3 regions of the Pseudarthrobacter sp. genome follow, and region 1 is predicted to be linked to each of the others. Evidence: predicted binding sites of a transcription regulator. Region 1 holds the regulator's gene; each other region holds the start of a gene.
What was found. The regulator LexA, encoded in region 1, represses DNA repair genes until DNA is damaged. The targets are predictions, from matches to a motif close to TCGAACANNTGTTCGA.
Positions count from the first base shown of each region.

Region 2: V6M49_RS03670 (DUF6504 family protein) is a predicted target of LexA. The motif match lies at 2,212-2,227, and genes of this name have one in related genera.
Region 3: V6M49_RS02390 (shikimate dehydrogenase) is a predicted target of LexA. The motif match lies at 2,303-2,318, and genes of this name have one in related genera.

Region 1 is NZ_JAKFFD010000165.1:27,797-32,073, reverse strand. Features, by position in the region: gene hisB (imidazoleglycerol-phosphate dehydratase HisB) at 1-256, opposite strand, end outside; gene V6M49_RS14330 (histidinol-phosphate transaminase) at 338-1,456, opposite strand; gene V6M49_RS14325 (LysM peptidoglycan-binding domain-containing protein) at 1,535-1,858, opposite strand; gene lexA (transcriptional repressor LexA) at 2,325-3,071, shown strand; gene V6M49_RS14315 (ATP-dependent DNA helicase) at 3,084-4,277, opposite strand, start outside.
Region 2 is NZ_JAKFFD010000038.1:40,301-44,577, forward strand. Features, by position in the region: gene V6M49_RS03665 (DNA polymerase III subunit alpha) at 1-1,821, opposite strand, end outside; gene V6M49_RS03670 (DUF6504 family protein) at 1,818-2,153, opposite strand; gene V6M49_RS03675 (hypothetical protein) at 2,308-2,697, shown strand; gene V6M49_RS03680 (chorismate mutase) at 2,771-3,091, opposite strand; gene V6M49_RS03685 (VOC family protein) at 3,111-3,533, shown strand; gene V6M49_RS03690 (SOS response-associated peptidase) at 3,559-4,277, opposite strand, start outside.
Region 3 is NZ_JAKFFD010000025.1:20,876-25,152, forward strand. Features, by position in the region: gene V6M49_RS02380 (MFS transporter) at 1-1,233, opposite strand, end outside; gene V6M49_RS02385 (IclR family transcriptional regulator) at 1,465-2,280, shown strand; gene V6M49_RS02390 (shikimate dehydrogenase) at 2,420-3,301, shown strand; gene V6M49_RS02395 (bifunctional sugar phosphate isomerase/epimerase/4-hydroxyphenylpyruvate dioxygenase family protein) at 3,301-4,277, shown strand, end outside.

The sequences.
Region 1 (4,277 bases):
CACCGAACGTGATGGCGACGTCCTCCACCGTGTGGTGGACGTCAATGTGGATGTCACCGGTGGCTTTGACCGTCATGTCAATGAGCGAGTGCTTGCAGAGCGCCGTCAGCATGTGGTCGTAGAACGGGACAGACGTGTCGATGTCCGAAACGCCCGTGCCGTCGAGGTTAATCTCCACGAGCACTGACGATTCACTGGTGGCACGCTCCATGCGTGCGGTCCGGGGCGCGGCAGCGTTCGATCCGGTGAAGCTCATGGTCATATGTCCTTTAGGCGAAGTCAGTGGTGCGAAAGCGAAGGAGATGTGCCGGCGCGCGGCGGCGCCGATACTTCAAGTTTAGGCGGGCAGCCTGGCCTGGCTGGCCAGGATGCGTTCCAGCGACGTCAGGAAGGCTGTGGTCTCCGTCTCAGTTCCCGCCGTGACACGCAGGTGGCCGGGGATGCCGACGTCGCGGATCAGCACGCCGTCGTCCAGCAGCCGCTGCCAGACGTCATGCGGGCTGTCGAGGCCGCCGAAGAAGACATAGTTCGAATCGGAGGCGGCAGGTTTGAGTCCCATTCGCGTAAGTTCCGAGACGATGCGGTCGCGCTGTTCCTTGATGTCCTCGACGTCGGCCATCAGCGCAGTGCGGTGCTGCAGGGCGGCGAGGGCTGTTGCCTGGGTGATGGCCGAAAGGTGGTACGGCAGCCGGACCAGGCGCAGCGCGTCCGTGACTTCAGGAGCGGCAGCCATGTAGCCCAGGCGGGCGCCCGCGAGGGCGAACGCCTTGCTCATGGTGCGGGACACAATGAGGCGCTCCCGGCCGGGCAGCAACGTAAGGGCGCTCGGCGTTCCGTCGTGGGCGAACTCGTGGTAGGCCTCGTCAACGATGACGATCGTCTGGCTGGCCTCGCCGGCCTCGTACACGGCCTCCACAACGTCCAGGCCCAGCCCCGTGCCGGTGGGATTGTTCGGCGAGCAGAGGAAAACGATGTTGGGCTGAAGCTCTTTGACCTGCAACGCGGCCGACTCGGCACTGAGCCCGTAATCGTCGGCCCGCTGCCCGACGATGTACCCGGTGTCCGTGCCGCTGGCCAGGAGCGGATACATCGAGTACGTGGGCGGGAAACCCAGGGCCGTCCGCCCGGGTCCGCCGAAAGCCTGGAGAATCTGCTGGAGGACCTCGTTGGACCCGTTGGCCGCCCAGATGTTGGTGGCATCAAGACCGTGGCCGAGATACTCGGCCAGCGCTTCCCGGAGTTCGGTGAACTCACGGTCCGGGTAGCGGTTGAGGCCCGCCGCGGCTTCCGTCACGGCCACGCTGATCGCGGCCCGGACGTCCGCCGGGACGCCATGGGTGTTTTCGTTGACGTTCAGCAGGATAGGTACATCCAGCTGCGGGGCACCGTACGGGGTCAGCCCGCGGAGGTTGGTCCGGAGGGGAAGTCTGTTCAGACGCTCTAGCTGGTCATTCACCTGAACAGTTTAGGTCCGAAGCAGACGGCCGGAAAATGTGACGGCCTGCGGCGGCACACGCCCGAGCCCGCAGGCTCTTTACCTGGTGGGGACGAAGAGCTGCTGTCCGGGGACAACGCCGCCGGCGGAAAGGTTGTTCAACTGGGCAATATCCGCGATGACATCACGGGGATCACGCTCGGGCGCAACGGTACTGGCGATGGCCCAGAGTGACTGGCCGGCCTGCACCGTGACCGAGACTGTTGGCGTTAGCGACAGGTCGGCGGCAGAATCGGCGGCTTTTGCCGGGGCGTTGAGGAAACCTGCCAGGGAAAGCAGGATTGCGGCAAGAATCACGAGCGGGATGCCGATGAGCACAATCCGGCCCCTGCGCGTCAGGCGCAGCGGCGGCAACGGTTCCATGCGCTGCCTTGGCGCCGCTCCCGACGTCGGAACGGGTGCGGACCACTGCCGCGAGGTGAGGTCCTGCACGGAAATGAACTGCGGACGCGAGTCCTGCGAAGCAGATATAGCTGACATGAAATGAGCCCTCCTGGACCATACTGTGCTGCCCGGCGCGCCCTCCGCGTCCACTTGCCGGTGCCGGCCTGGGCCGTCCATAAATTCGAATATTCGAATCCGCAAGCAACGAGTAGAACACATGTTCGAACTTTGCTTCTTCATTTTTAGCACTTATCAACGAATATTGTCGAGACTCGCTAGAACAAATGTTTGAAAAAGCCCTGTGGCTGGCCTACGTTTGGATCAAAGAACAACCACCTCTGTAGTTGATCAGCAGGGTCTGACAATCAACTCCGACACCAGCCCCGGGGCGTTCCAGGCACCAGCGGCCGGAGCGGAGCCGGGCAACCGAAAGGCATTGGCGAACATGGCAGCACCAGCCGCCGAGGGCAAGGCGACACCGCAGCGCCGCCAGCCCCCACGAACCCCCAAGGGGCTCACCGCCCGCCAAAAGAAGATCCTTGAAACCATCCAGCGCTCGGTGAATGACAATGGCTATCCGCCGTCGATGCGTGAAATCGGTGACACCGTGGGCCTGGCGAGTTTGTCGAGCGTGACCCACCAGCTCTCACAGCTGGAGAAGCTGGGATACTTGCGCCGGGACCCCAAGCGTCCGCGCGCCATGGAAGTCCTGATGCCGTTGACGCTTGACGGCGGGTCCACTAAGTCGAACGGGACAACCAAGCCCTCACTCCTGCACGGCATCGGCGGGACGGTCACCGAACTTCCCTCTGCCATGGACACCGCGATGGTGCCGTTGGTGGGCCGGATCGCGGCCGGCGGGCCCATCCTTGCTGACCAGGTGGTGGAAGATGTGATGCCCCTGCCCCGGCAGCTCGTGGGCCAGGGCGAGCTCTTTATGCTGCGTGTGGCCGGCGACTCCATGGTGGATGCTGCCATCTGCGACGGCGACTGGGTAGTGGTCCGACGGCAGGCAGACGCCTCCAACGGCGATATTGTGGCGGCCCTGCTGGACGACGAAGCCACCGTCAAGACCTTCCGCCAGCGCGACGGCCACACGTGGCTGTTGCCGCAAAACACCCAGTACGAGCCCATCCTGGGCGATCACGCCACCATCATGGGCAAGGTCGTCTCGGTCCTCCGGTCGCTCTAGGACTGCGCGCAGTCAGGCGCCCTTCCCGGCCAGCCTTTCCAGGGCGGCGAACGCTGTTTTGCGGTCCGTGGTGGGCCAGAATGGCGGCAGAGCGGCGCGCAGGAATCCGGCGTAGCGTTCTGTAGCAAGCCGGGAATCAAGCACGGCCACCACGCCTTTGTCTCCGGTGGAACGGATCAGCCTGCCCGCGCCCTGGGCCAGGCGGATGGCCGCGTGGGTCGCCGATACCGCCATAAAGCCGTTTCCGCCGGCCTGCGCAACGGCGCGGGATCGTGCGGTCATCAGCGGGTCATCCGGCCGTGGGAACGGAATGCGGTCGATCACCACCAGCCGGCATGATCCACCGGGAACATCAACACCCTGCCACAGTGACATGGTGCCGAACAGGCAGGTATCGGGCTCGTCCGCGAACTGCTTCACGAGGGCCGTCATGGTGGAGTCGCCCTGGCAGAGAATGCTGAGGCCAAGCCGGGGACGCATCGCTTCAGCGGCCTCCTCGGCGGCTCGGCGGGACGAAAACAGACACAGGGCGCCGCCGCCGGACGCGCGGATCAGCGCCTCAAGTTCATCGAGGGCCTCCGGCGACGCCCCGCGGCCTGGCTTGGGGAGGTGCCCTGCGACATAGAGGATCCCCTGTTTGGGATAGTCAAAGGGCGATCCGACATCGATCCCGCTCCAGCTGGGCGCGCCCTCCCCCACCAGTCCCAAGCCGCCGGCGGTCGGTTCAAAGGCTGAGCCGATGGCCAGGGTTGCCGACGTCAGGACAACCGTGTGGCCGGCGAACAGCCCTTCGCGGAGCTTGCCGGCAACGCTAAGCGGCGCGATGTTGACCAGGACCGGCGCAGACTCGTCGGGCTGCGCATAGCCCTGTTGCGGATCGAAGGAACTTGCGCGGGAAAACCACACCACTTCGCGGTTTTCACGGGCCACGATCAGCCGCTCGCACAGTTCGAGGATCAGCATCAGGCGTGAGCGCGCGAGCTGCCGCCCGCCGTCGGCCGTTTGGCTGCCGTCCCCCTTGGAATCGGACAGTGCAGCACGGCAGGCCTCACGCAACTGGTCCACACAATCCAGCTGTTCGTCGTTGAGGCCATTCGGGAGCAGCCCGTTGGGCACGCCGTCCAGGGCGAGTTCCAGGTTGGCGGCAGCTGCGTTGAGGGCATCCACGGTGATGGCCGTGTGTTTCCGTGCGCCCGACGCCGCAGC
Region 2 (4,277 bases), on a different contig from region 1:
CCGGACGGCAAACGCCATGGCGCTCTGCATCCTGACCCCCAGGACATCAAGCTTGAGCATGCCCATGGGATCCATGTCGTGTTTATCGAACTGGCTCATGGGCAGCCCCAGCCCGCTGGGCTGCACCGGGGTCCGGTCAAGCAGCGTGGCATCGCCCAGGATCACCCCGCAAGGATGCATGGAGATATGGCGGGGCAGCCGGTCCAGCCGTTCCGTGAGGTCCACCAGCAGGTCAAGCTGCTGGTTTTCGGCGAAGTCCCGTTGTTCCACCCGGCCGGCGAACTCCCGCAGCTCAGGTTTCTCAACCAGTGCCTCACGGAATTTCCGGGCCGAAAAACGCCACAGCTGCTTGGCGATCTCACCGACGTCGTCATCGTCCATCCCCAGGGCCATCCCGGCGTCGCGGACTGCACCGCGTGCGCGGTACCCGTTCTGCATGCTCATCAGCGTGACGCGCTCGGAACCGAAGCGGTCAAAGATCCGTCGGTACACGTTGTGCCGTTCGGCGCTTTCGACGTCGATGTCGATGTCCGGCAGCGTGGCCCGGTCCCGGGACAGGAAGCGTTCGAAGATCAGGTCGTGTTGCAGGGGGTCCACCTGGCTGACATCAATCAGGTAGTTGACCAGGCTGGAGGCCCCGGAACCACGGGCGGCTGCCCTGACCCCCATGTCCATGATCATCCGGGAGACCTCCGCGACCGTGAGGAAATAGGAGGAAAACCCGAGGTTCCTGATGATTCCCAGCTCGTGCTCCAGCCGCGAGCGCATGTCCTTGTGGGCTGAGCCTGATATTCCGGGGAACCGCCTGCTGATCCCGGCCTCACAGCGCTGCACCAGTTCATCGTGCGGGTCCTGGCTGATGCCTATGACCGATGCCTCGGGGACCACCGGCTGCTTCCAGCCCATGTCAGTCACCGGGTCAATCCGGCAGAAGTCGGCGAGCGCCTCGGTCTGTGCCATCAGCTGTTTGAGGTCCGCTGCGCCATACCCTGCGGCGCGGATGATTTCCTTGCCGAGCTGAAGCATCTGGGCTGAGGATTTGAGCCAGGCCTGCCCGTTGGGCTGGAGCAGCGGTTCGGCCGCGAGTTCGGGGAGTGACTTCAGCGTCCGGGCGGAGTCGAGCACGTCAGCTGTGGCGGCGCCGTCCTCTGCGCAGTAGCGGACGGCGTTGGTGAGCACGGCCGGTACGTGGTGTTCTTCCGCGAGTTTGAGCATTCGTACTGCGTGGGCGGTGCTCAGGGGCGCTCCGGGGGCAGTGAGCTGGGAAACGACTTCCGCCACCAGGGTTCTTGGGGGCATGGCGTCCAGCCAGCTTTTGAAAAGGGTGCGCGGACGGAGGTAGCGGCGGCCGCTCATGGCCCGTCCGACGTCGGAATCCGGGCCGATCAGGACCGTCAGGACCGGTTTCAGGGTTTTGGGGTCGAGCGTGCGGGAGGCGAGTTCGGCGCGGGTGACCGCCACGGGCACCGCTCCCCCGGCTTTGCCGGAGGTGCGGGCATGGGCATCGGACACCAGCCGGCACAGTGCGCGGTAGCCCGCCCCGTTGTTGTGGCCGCGGGCGAGCACCACTACCCTGCCGGCGAGCTGGGTGCGGTGGTCGCCGTCGTCGTCGAAAACCGCAAGGTCCACCCCCACGATGGGGTCGATGCCGGCTTCCATGCAGGCTTTGAGGTGTTTGATGGTGCCGTAGAGGCCGTCCCGGTCCGTGCAGGCGAGCGCGGTTGCGCCGTCCGCGGCGGCAACCTGGGCCAGTTCGTCGGGCCAGGCAACGCCATAGTGTGCGCTGAAGGCCGTGGAAACGTGAAGGTGGGAGAAGCTCATGCTGTTTGTGGCCGGAGGGCGTCGTGGATCCGCAGGAGCCTCCAGCGGCCGCTGCCGGTATGCCGGCTCAGGTCCAGGGTGAGCGGCTCTCCTGCATCCCGGGGGCCGGCACCCCGCGGGTCCGCCTGCACTTGGACGCGCCAGATTTCGTGGTCCACCAGCCCCGGCCCGCTGCCGAGCGGCGCACGGCGTTCCTCGGCCCACCACTGCCGGCGTTCATACCACCGGACGGGCTCGGCGCACACCGTGTAGTGCCGTCCGGCCCACTGGAGGTTCAGCGGCTGGCCGGCGGGGGTGCAGACAACGTCCACGGACTCGCTGAACATACCCATGGGCGCCTCCCGGAACTGAACGGAGCTGATGCAAAATGCTGATGCAAAAGCAAGGTATTCGAATACATGTTCGAATACCTTGAGTCTACGACGACGCTCCGACAAAACCTAGACAGGGGTGGACGGACGGGCAGCAGGGAGGCAGGATTGTGGCATGAGCACCAATGACGCACTCCTCAAGCACGTAAGCATCAAGGCCCAGGACGAAAAGCTCGTGGCAACCTTTGATATCGACGGCAACATACCGGGGGCAGGTGCGTACGTAGTGGGACTGGTGGCGGCGAGCCCTGATTACTCATCGCAAAGACGCTTGGGCATTGAGTTCATGAACGGGGAGGCCATTGCCTTCTACTCGTTCAGCCATGACCAGAGCGCCGAGGAAAACTATGATCTTGGCGGCGTGACGCACTCGGGCAGCACCATCACCGGCAACTTCCCCGTCGCGGCCGTCCATGGCCTGGGCAAGGGCCACATCATGTCGGCCTTCAGCGAGGCTGACGGCAGGGAGTTCCAGTCGGGCGTCGCCGTCGACGAAGCGCTCTAAGTCGACGAAGCGCTCTAGGGAACACCGGGGCAGGTGCTGCCGGAAGCGTGTCCGGACAGCACCTGCGGCAGCGTCAGCTGCTTTCTCTGTGGACCTTCATTTCGAGTTTGATGAACCCCGAGATCATGGCCCGGTAAGTTGATTCCACAATGTCCGGATCAATGTCCTTCTTTTCCGCGGCGGCCCGGACATGCTCGATCACCCGTTCCACCCGGCCGGGGGCGCGGACTTCAGCGTCGTCCCCCTTCAGGGTTCCGGCGATCCGGATCAGGCGTTCACGCCGCGCAATGAGGGTGACAATCTGCTCGTCAACTTCGTCTACCGCAATCCGAACAGCAGCGAGCTGTTCTTTGTCGGCCAAAGCGTCCCTATCGTTTCCTTGAATTGTTGCCATCTTCTGACAGTATCGAAGCATGCAGCCCAGAGTCGACTTCATCTCACTAGGCGTTCGCAGTGTTGACGCCTCCCGCCGGTTCTACGCGGAGGGCCTCGGTTGGCCTGTCCACCGCGAGTTTCCCGGTGATGTGGTGTTCATCCAGGTCAACCATGGCCTCATCCTTTCCCTGTGGGACGCCGCGCAGATGCACGCCGAGGCGGGGGTAGGTGTCCCCGGCCCGGTCCCCTGCATCACGCTCAGCCACAACCTGCCCAGCACCGAGGCGGTGGACCGGGTCATGGCGGAAGCGGCATCGGCCGGGGCCACTATCGTCGCCGCGCCGGTCACCCAGCCCTGGGGCGGGTACAGCGGCTATTTCGCCGATCCGGACGGCTTCCGCTGGGAAGTTGCCTACAACCCCACGTGGACAGTGGACGACGCCGGCAAGGTCACCGTTTAGGGGCATGTCCCGCCCGAGTGCCGGTTTAGAACAAGGCTTCCACCGGCCGGATCAGTTCCGGGGAGTTGTTGCGTACGTTGCCTACCTCGGTGCCAACGGAATCCACGTGCCAGTCGGCCGCGACGTCCTTCACATGGGCGCGGACCAGGTCCACCAGAAAGGCGGCGTCGTCGATCTGCGGGTCGATCCACGACGCCATGGTGGCCCGGTCCATGGGCAGCGGCACGCGGTCGTGCAGGGCGGTGAGCTTGCCGAAAATTGTGGACTCGGCACCGGGCGGCGGGGTGTCCGCCGTAAGGATGGATGTGGAGAGCATCCACCGGCCGGGATCGCCCTCGGCCTTGGACGGATCCTTCCACCACTCATACAGGCCCGCGAACACCAGCCCGCTGCCTTTGCCTGGATGGACGTAGTAGGGCTGCTTGGCTTTGCCGGTGCCCTGCTTCCATTCGTAGTACCCGTCCGCCGGGACAGCGCAGCGACGTGACTTCACGGCCTTGCGGAAGGCCGGCTTCTCCAGCACCGTCTCGCTCCGTGCGTTGATCATCTTGGGGCCGATGCCCGGATCCTTCGCCCAGGACGGCACCAGGCCCCAGCGGGCAACATGCAGCTGCCGCACAGGGCCGTCGTCGATCAGCCGTTCCAGGACGATCGGCACGGGGTCGGTCGGTGCCACGTTCCATGACGGTGGAAGGTGCACTTCCTCCTCCAGCTGGGCATCAAAGTCGGCCAGCAAGTCACCCA
Region 3 (4,277 bases), on a different contig from region 1:
GGTGAAGACGCTGATCTGGACCCAGCCGCCGGGCTTGATGCCGCCCATGGCTGCCACGATGGCCGGGGCGAAGCCTGCCATCAGGAAGCCCAGCTGCGTACCGATCGCCAGGCCGGAGAAGCGGACCTTGGTGCTGAACATCTCGGCGTAGAAGGACGGCCAGACTGCGTTGGAGGCCGCGTAGCCGCAGGAGAAGAAGCCGATGGCCGCGAGGAACATCAGCGGGATGCTGCCGGATTCCAGGCTGAGCAGGAACACCGGAGTCAGGATGGCGCTGGCCACGGCACCGTAGATGAAGACCGGCTTGCGGCCGATCCGGTCCGCGAGCTTGCCGAACAGCGGCTGGGTGCCCAAAGCGACCAGGTTGGCGCCGACCACCAGCCAGAGTGTGGTGGTGCCGTCAACACCGGCAACGGTCTTGGCGTAGCTGATGGCGAGCGTGCCGAACACCGTGGAGACCGCGGCGATGAAGGCACAGCAGACTACGCGGAGCACGTCGCGCCAGTGGTCCTTGAGGAGATCGGCGACCGGAAGCTTGGAGATCTGGGCGGTTTTCTGGGCTTCTTCGAACGCCGGGGGCTCATGCAGTGTGCGGCGGATAAAGAACGCAACAAGAACGACGACGGCGCTGAGCCAGAACGGGACGCGCCAGCCGATGCCGTACTTGATCTCGTCCGGAAGGGCGAGGACGGGGATGAAGACGAGGGCGGCGAGGATCTGGCCGCCCTGGGTGCCGGTGAGGGTCCAGGAAGTGAAGAAGGAGCGGCGGTTGTCCGGTGCGTGTTCCAGCGTCATGGAGGATGCGCCGGCCTGCTCGCCCGCTGCGGAGAGGCCCTGGCAAAGCCGCGCCAGCACCAGCAGGGCCGGAGCCCACCAGCCCACGGTGTTGAAGTCGGGCAGGCAGCCGATCAGGAACGTCGAAGCGCCCATCAGCAGCAGCGTGAACATCAGGACCTTTCGCCGGCCCACGCGGTCACCGAAGTGGCCCAGGATGACGGCGCCCACCGGCCGTGCCACATAGGCGAAGCCGAAGGTGGCGAAGGACATGACGGCAGCGTTGGCTCCGGCGTCCGGGAAGAACACCGTGGGGAAGATCAGGGCGGCGGCGGAGCCGAAGATGAAGAAGTCGTAGTATTCGACGGCGCTGCCCAGGAAGCTGGCGAGGGCTGCCTTCTTTGGCGTCCCGGCCGGGGCAACGGTGCCCTGCCCCGCGGACGGAAGTGTCTGGCTCATGGAGTTCCTTTGATGTGACGACGTTGTCGCGGATGGATCTGGAGGGTCGCAGCCGCAGCGGCCTGAGTGGAGCTGGTGCGGTGCGGCTGGAGTCCGTTGAAAGACCCGGAGCAGTAGCCACATGGTGGGAGCTACTTGTGCGATACAGCAATGATGGCTGTGAGCGCAGTCACTTGTCAAGAAAATAATCACCATCTAGAAATAGTTCCCACGATGTGGCAACATCAACGTATGAGTGTGAATCAAACCACAGCGCCCGATGACGTCGCCGCTGAGCCAAAGACGCCCAAGGGCGACCGCACGGACATGGTGGGCAAGGCCCTGGGCCTGCTGGTCCTCCTGGGAGACGAGCCGCGTGGCGCCAGCGCCGCGGAGATCTCGCGCCGCGCCGACCTCCCCTTCAGCACCACCTACCGCCTGCTGGGATCCCTGACGCGGGACGGATTTGTGGACTATGAGCCGGACGGCCGCCGCTACCATCTGGGCCTGCGGATCTTCCAGCTGGGCCAGCGGGTCTCCAACCATCACGGATTTGCCGGCACCGCGCTGCCGGTCCTGCGCCGCGTGACCGAGCAGACCGGGGAGGCCACCATCCTCAGCGTCCGCGACGGCCACCACCACCTGACAGTCAACAAGGTGGACGGCCCGCAAACCTTCCGCGTCACCAGCGACCCCGGGCATCTGGGCGCCCTGCACGCGACGGCCGTGGGCAAGGCGCTGGTGGCTTTTGCCGAGGACGCGGAGCGTGAAGCGCTGCTCGAGGAGCTCGAACTGGAACCCCTCACCGAGCACACCATCACGGACCGGGGCGCCTTCCGTGCCGAGATCGAGAAGGTGCGCCGGCAGGGATATGCCGTGATGGACGAGGAGAACGAGAACGGCATGCGCGCCGTGGCCGTGCCGCTGCTCAATTCCCAGGGCCATGCCTTCGCCTCCCTGGCAACCGCCGTTCCCGTCTTCCGCCTCAGCATGGAAGCCCTGTTGGCCCATGTGCCCCTGCTGCAGGATGCCGCGGCGGAGCTGGCCGCACGCTTGCCGCAGCGGTAAACCGCACGCATTTGTTCGTATGTAGAACAAGCGTGCGAGAAGTGAACAAGTGTTGTACTGTAATCCCTACCACCCGACCCGCCGCGGCCGCCTCGAGCGCCGCCGCCCGCCGGATGCCGTATTCAAAGGAGCTGCCCGGATGAGCAATCGAACTGAGTCCTACCTCGTGGGACTGGTCGGCGACGGCGTGATGCCGTCACTCACTCCCCCCATGCACGAACGCGAAGGCGATGTGCTGGGCCTGCGCTACCTCTACCGCCCCATCGACCTGCTGGAGCTCGGACTGTCCGGCGATGCCGTGGGGGATCTGCTCAAGAGTGCCCGCAGCCTGGGCTTCAACGGACTGAACATCACCCATCCGTGCAAGCAGCTTGTGCTGGCGCACCTGGACGAGGTCTCGCCGGACGCCCTTAGGCTCGGCGCCGTCAACACCGTGGTCATCGAGGACGGCCGCTTCATTGGGCACAACACCGACTTCTCCGGCTTCGCCGCCGCGCTTGCCTCCGGCCTACCGGGCGCGCGGCTGGACCGCGTCGTCCAGCTTGGCGCGGGAGGTGCCGGTTCCGCCGTCGCCTACGCGCTGCTCACCGCCGGCGTTAAGGCGCTGGACCTGGTGGACGTGGACCCCGCCCGCTGCGCGGCACGCGCAGCAGAGCTGGCCGGTTTCTTCCCGGGCAGCACCGTCACAGCGCGTACGACGGCGGAGCTGCCGCAGCTGATGCCGCTGGCCGACGGTCTGGTGCACTGCACCCCCGTAGGCATGGCCGCCCATCCGGGCGTCCCGCTGGACCTGGACCTGCTGGAAACGCGGCACTGGGTGGCGGACATCGTCTACCGCCCGATCGATACGGAACTGGTCCGCGGCGCCCGCGCCAAAGGCTGCGAGGTACTGGACGGTGGCCGCATGGCAGTAGGGCAGGCGGCGGATTCCTTCCGGATCTTCACCGGGCTGGAAGCCGACGCGGAACGCATGCGCAGCCATTTCCTGGAGCTCGTGGCCAAGGAAGAGGTGGCTGCCTGATGCGCACCGGAATCGCTACGGTGTGCCTCTCCGGCACCCTCAAGGAAAAGATGCAGGCCTGCGCCATCGCCGGCTTTGACGGGATCGAAATCTTCGAGCAGGACCTGGTCACGTCGCCGCTCACGCCCGAGGACGTCCGCAAGATGGCGGCCGACCTTGGCCTCACGCTGGATCTTTACCAGCCGTTCCGCGACTTCGACAGCGTGTCCGAAGACCTCCTGGCCGCCAACCTCCGGCGTGCCGAAGCCAAATTCAAGCTCATGGCGCGGCTGGGCATGGACACCGTCCTGGTCTGCTCCAATGTGGCCACCGCCAGCATCGACAGCGACGACCTCCGGGTGGAGCAGCTCGGCCAGCTGGCTGCGCTGGCCGGGGACCATGGCGTCAAGGTGGCCTACGAGGCCCTGGCCTGGGGCAAGTACGTCAACGACTACGAGCACGCCCACAAGCTGGTGGAAGCCGTGGACCACCCCAACCTGGGCACCTGCCTGGATTCCTTCCACATCCTGTCCCGCAACTGGGACACCGCCCCCATCGAGGCCTTCAACCCGGAAAAGATCTTCTTCGTCCAGGTGGCGGACGCCCCCAAGCTCTCCATGGACGTCCTCTCCTGGAGCCGGCACTACCGGGTTTTCCCGGGCGAGGGCCAGTTCGAGCTCGCCAAGTTCATGGGCCACGTGGTCCGGGCGGGGTACAGCGGCCCGGTGTCGCTGGAAATCTTCAACGACGTCTTCCGCCAGTCGGATGTGGAGCGAACCGCCGTCGACGCCATGCGCTCGCTCATCTGGCTGGAGGAACAGAGCGCCAAGTGGCTGGACGCCGCTTCCGACCGTGGGACGGGCACTGGTGCCGGCGGCACCCAAGCTCCCGGCCGCCGTCGTTATCCCATGGAACTGGCCACGCTCCCGCAGGTAGCCGAACCGGCAGGCTACAACTTCGCCGAAGTCAGGGCCGCGGACACCAAAGGGCTGGAAAC